2 regions of the Pseudoalteromonas maris genome follow, and region 1 is predicted to be linked to the other one. Evidence: predicted binding sites of a transcription regulator. Region 1 holds the regulator's gene; the other holds the start of a gene.

The links. Region 1 encodes MetJ, which represses methionine synthesis genes. Its sites were predicted from a motif close to TAGACGTCTAGACGTCTA; they were not measured.
Region 2: the regulator MetJ is predicted to act here: its motif matches at 834-851, upstream of AAEU32_RS02955 (methylenetetrahydrofolate reductase).

What each region holds. Positions count from the first base shown of each region.
Region 1 is NZ_JBMMUF010000004.1:77,386-79,856, reverse strand. It holds partial or broken gene metB (cystathionine gamma-synthase) at 1-1,144, opposite strand, end outside; gene metJ (met regulon transcriptional regulator MetJ) at 1,322-1,642, shown strand; gene AAEU32_RS07265 (malic enzyme-like NAD(P)-binding protein) at 1,731-2,471, opposite strand, start outside.
Region 2 is NZ_JBMMUF010000001.1:601,060-603,530, reverse strand. It holds gene AAEU32_RS02955 (methylenetetrahydrofolate reductase) at 1-794, opposite strand, end outside; gene AAEU32_RS02950 (M16 family metallopeptidase) at 1,058-2,471, shown strand, end outside.

The DNA of each region.
Region 1 (2,471 bases):
ACGCAAATGCGCGCTCTAAATCAGCGATTAGGTCTTCTTTATCTTCGATTCCCACGGAAATACGTATAAGCGTGTCACCGACACCCGCTTCTAAACGCGCCTGTGCATCCATGCCTGCATGGGTCATCGTTGCAGGATGGCAGATCAAACTCTCTACCCCTCCTAAAGATTCAGCAAGGGTGAATTGTTCTACAGAAGTAAGTAGCTTGGCACTGTCACTAATTGTGCCTTTAATATCGAAACTGACCATACCACCAAAACCACTTTGTTGGGCTTTAGCAAGTTCATGCTGAGGGTGCGATGCTAGACCTGGGTAATACACCTTCTCGATTGCACTGTGCTGCTCTAAAAACTCTGCAATGGCCTGTGCATTCTCTTCGTGTTGGCGTAAGCGTAACGATAAAGTGCGCAGTCCTCTGAGTGCTAAATAGCTATCAAATGGCGCACCTGTGACACCAATATTCTTTGCCCACCACGCAAGTTCTTCGCCCAACTCTGGAGTTTTTGCTATCACCGCCCCGCCAACTACGTCTGAGTGCCCATTGATGTACTTGGTAGTCGAATGCACAACAATGTCACAACCCAGAGTTAATGGCTTTTGCAGTGCTGGGGATAAGAAGGTGTTATCGGCAGCAACCAAAGCACCTACTTGCTTTGCTGCGTCGCACACAGCGCGGATATCTGTTAAACGCAAAATAGGGTTACTGGGTGTTTCTATCCATACCAGTTTGGGTTTTGCGTCGATAATCTGCTGATAACAACTTTGCTCAGTGAAATCGACAATCAACAACTTGAGTAAGCCTCGCTTCTCTAGCGACGTGAACAAGCGGTAACTGCCACCATAGCAATCATGAGGGATCACTAAGGTGTCGTCGGCATGAAGCAACTGTGTAACAAGGTGGACACCCGCCATGCCGGTTGCCGTGATAATACCACTGGCACCGCCTTCGAGTTCCGTTAAGGCTTCAGCAAGAATGTCGCGATTAGGATTACCGCTGCGGCCATAGTCGTAAGCTCGCTTGGTATCAAAATCAGCAAAAGAGTATGTACTAGACAGGTATAAAGGAGGCACAACGGCACCATGATGTTTATCGGCATCGATGCCGTGGCGTACCGCGATGGTCTGAGGTTTTAACGTAGACATGCTGCCTCCAGTGAATTTTAGATGTTTAGACGTCCAAAAGAGTAAATTATGACATTTCAGATGTCAAAACATTTATACGTCTAAATAGCCAAATGAGGAATATTTGACTATCCTTTCCAACACGATAAAATTTCGGCCTTATTGATGCCTAAGTGACCAAAAAATAAGACGCAAATTATGGCCAAGTGGAATGGTGAGTATATTCACCCCTATGCGGAACACGGTAAGAAAGCCCAACAGGTGAAAAAAATTACCGTTTCAATCCCGCTAAATGTATTAAAAGTATTAACTGATGAGCGTACACGACGTCAGGTGAACAACCTACGCCATGCCACCAACAGTGAGTTGTTGTGTGAAGCATTCTTGCACGCTTTTACCGGGCAGCCGTTGCCAAGTGATGAAGATCTGCGCAAAGACAACCCTGAAAAAGTACCACAAGAAGTACGAAAAATTATGGAAGAAATGGGGCTAGAAGTACCCATAATCGGCGACGATTAAATATTTTTGTGGGCAAAGTAGTGACTTTTGCCCCGACCATAAAAAAAGCCCCATGTGCGAACATGGGGCTTTTTCTTAGCTCAAATTATTATTTTTGGTTCATATAATCGGCTGCTAATTCTACTTGTGCAACGCCAGAATCAACAGCGGCTTGTGCCACTGCTTTGGCAACACGAGGAAGCAAACGAGGGTCCATCGGCTTAGGAATAATGTACTCGGGACCAAACTCTAACTTGTCCACACCTGCAGCGGTGAGCACCTCTTGCGGCACTGGCTCTTTAGCAATGCTACGAATTGCTTCTACCGCAGCTATCTTCATCTCATCATTAATTGCTGTCGCACGAACATCCAACGCGCCACGGAAGATGAATGGGAAGCAAAGCACATTGTTAACTTGGTTTGGATAATCTGAACGACCCGTTGCCATAATTAAATCTGTGCGAGCACTGTGAGCAAGCTCAGGTTTAATTTCTGGGTCTGGGTTTGAACATGCAAACACCACTGGCTTATCAGCCATCAGCTTAAGGTCTTCCGCTGAGAGCAAATCAGGGCCTGATACACCCACAAACACATCAGCCTCAGCAATTACGTCTTGCAAAGTACGCTTGTCAGTGTTGTTAGCGAATAACTGTTTGTATTCATTTAAGTCGTCACGACGAGTATGGATCACGCCTTTGCGATCAAGCATATAGATATGTTCACGCTGCGCTCCACATTTAATAAGCAATTCCATACAGGCAACCGCTGCTGCACCCGCACCTAAACACACAATCAGTGCATCACGAATGTTTTTACCTTGGATCTCCAACGCATTGAGCATACCCGCAGC
Region 2 (2,471 bases), on a different contig from region 1:
TTCTCACGGCAGATACGCACTGACTCGCTGAGGGGGTTTTCGGCATCTAGCATGCGGTATTTGGTTGCCTCAGGCACAGAAATTCCCAACCACTGCATAAACTCAAGTGTCTTTTGACCACCACATGGAGTGAATGTCAGAATAATGCGCTTAGGTTCTACACCTTGTTGGCGACAGCTGCGTGCATAACTGGTGATTAAATCAATCGTTGCTTGGGCGTTATATACCGCCTGCGAGATGAAAAATTTACATCCTTGAGCTGTTTTGATCAGCAAGCGCTCATGCTCATTGCCTTTGCTAGCATGGCGCTCGGCAATGGTAACGCCGCCTAAAAAGAAGTTATGCTGGTGCTCGCCAATTTGGGTATAGGCATCATTTAAGCTCAGCTTTACATCGCCATGGGAAGATGGGCTGCCCACCAAAACAAGGTTGTTGAGAGTGTGCTGTTCATGCGTGTCATCTAACCACAGATTAAACTCCTCAGCACTGCGCTGTGCCACACTTTTATAAGTGATCACATCTAGCTGTGATAAACGGCGCAATAAGCCGCTGTAATGGCGAGGGTCTATGGTCTCTTTAAACGGAAATGGACGCGGTGCGCTAATGCGGCTGCTCTCATCTTGGATGTCATACACCACGACACCGTCATACTCAATCTCATGCAGCCGGCCTAATAGCTTTTCAGCAATCGCGCGTAGCTTTATATCATCGGTATCGACTTTTGGTGGTGTGGTACCTATGAGGTACACCCCTTGGCGGGGATCCTCAATTTTCTCTTGCAGTGTTAGCGCCATGATCCTCATTCCCAGTGGCAGTTAATGAAATAACTATAACAGCCATTTAGACGTCTAAATAGCTTTTTGTTATGAAACATACTCAATTAACTTGAATTTGGTTCACGTTGCTGGCGCAAGTTATGAGTCAAAATGTGCGTGTTTACGGGCAGAAACATTTGTTTACAGCAAATTTGTCGCAGCCTTAACGCGGGATGGGTGAATTTATTGCATAATGTTGCGGATAAAAATTACATACCAATTAGACAACAAAGGATAGGAAGATGAAACTATCAGTGATTGCATCGGGCATTGCATTGGCTCTGACGCTTAGTGGTTGCCAAAGCACGCAGCCTTCACAAAATACAGTTGCGCCATCCGCGCAGCAAAGTAATAAAGTGTTCGCACAGGATTATGTATTAGAAGAGTTAGACAATGGCCTACGCGTGATGGTTGTTAAAACAGACTATCCTGATGTAGTGTCATTGCAAATTCCGGTCTCAGTGGGCTCACGTAACGAAGTTGAAGAGGGCAAAACAGGTTTTGCACACTTCTTTGAACACATGATGTTTAAAGGCTCTGAGAAATTCCCAGAAGATGTTTATGCAGACATCATGAAAAACTCAGGTGTAGATAATCGTGCGTATACCACTAATGACTACACCAACTACCACTTAAACTTTTCTAAGCAGCACCTAGATAAAGTGTTGGAAGTGAAAGCGGATGTATTCCAAAACCTCAGCTACACCGAAGAGCAATTTAGAACCGAAGCCCTGACGGTAAAAGGTGAGTACCTAAAAAACAACGCCAGCCCAATTCGTAAATTACTTGCTGCTGTGCGCAAAGAGGCGTTTGATACTCACACCTATGAACACACTACCATGGGTTTCTTTGAAGATATCGAGGCGATGCCAGATCAAAGCGCCTACGGTAAAACCTTCTTCGAGCGTTTTTATAAGCCTGAATATGTGTCATTGGTCATTGTCGGTGATGTAGACCCGCAAGAAACCATCAACATGGTGAAGAAGCATTGGGGTAACTGGCAACGTGGTGATTACCAAGCAGACATCCCTGTTGAACCAAAACAGATGGCACCGCGCTATGTACATGAACAATATGAAGGGTTGCCGGGTCACTGGTTGCTGGTATCGTACAAAGGTACCCAGTGGAACCCTAACACCAAAGATAGAGCGGCTTTAGATTTACTGTCACAAATATACTTCTCTGAGAATTCTGAGCTTTATCAGCAGCTTGTGGTGGAAAAGCAAATCGCTTCGCAAATGTTTACTTACAACCCTGAGACCAAAGATCCGGGCCTACTACATGTATTTGTGAAAGTGGATAACGAGGCAGACTTGAGCGTGGTGCGTGATGCTATTAATGACACCTACGCAACAGCACGCACTGAGCTGGTAGATGAAAAGAAACTCGCAGCGTTAAAATCAAATGCCAAATATAGCTTCATTAATAGCCTTGATTCATCACAAGCAATCGCTTCTACACTCGCACGTTATATGCATTTTGAGCGTGATCCAGAAGTGATCAATGCCTTATATCAAAGTGCTGATAGCGTATCGAGCGAAGATATCCGTGCTATCGCTAACAAATATTTTGTTGATAACAACCGTACCACAGTGACAATGTCGGCACTTGATAAGGTAGCAGGCTTTGATAAAGAGATTGCACTTGACGTTCGTG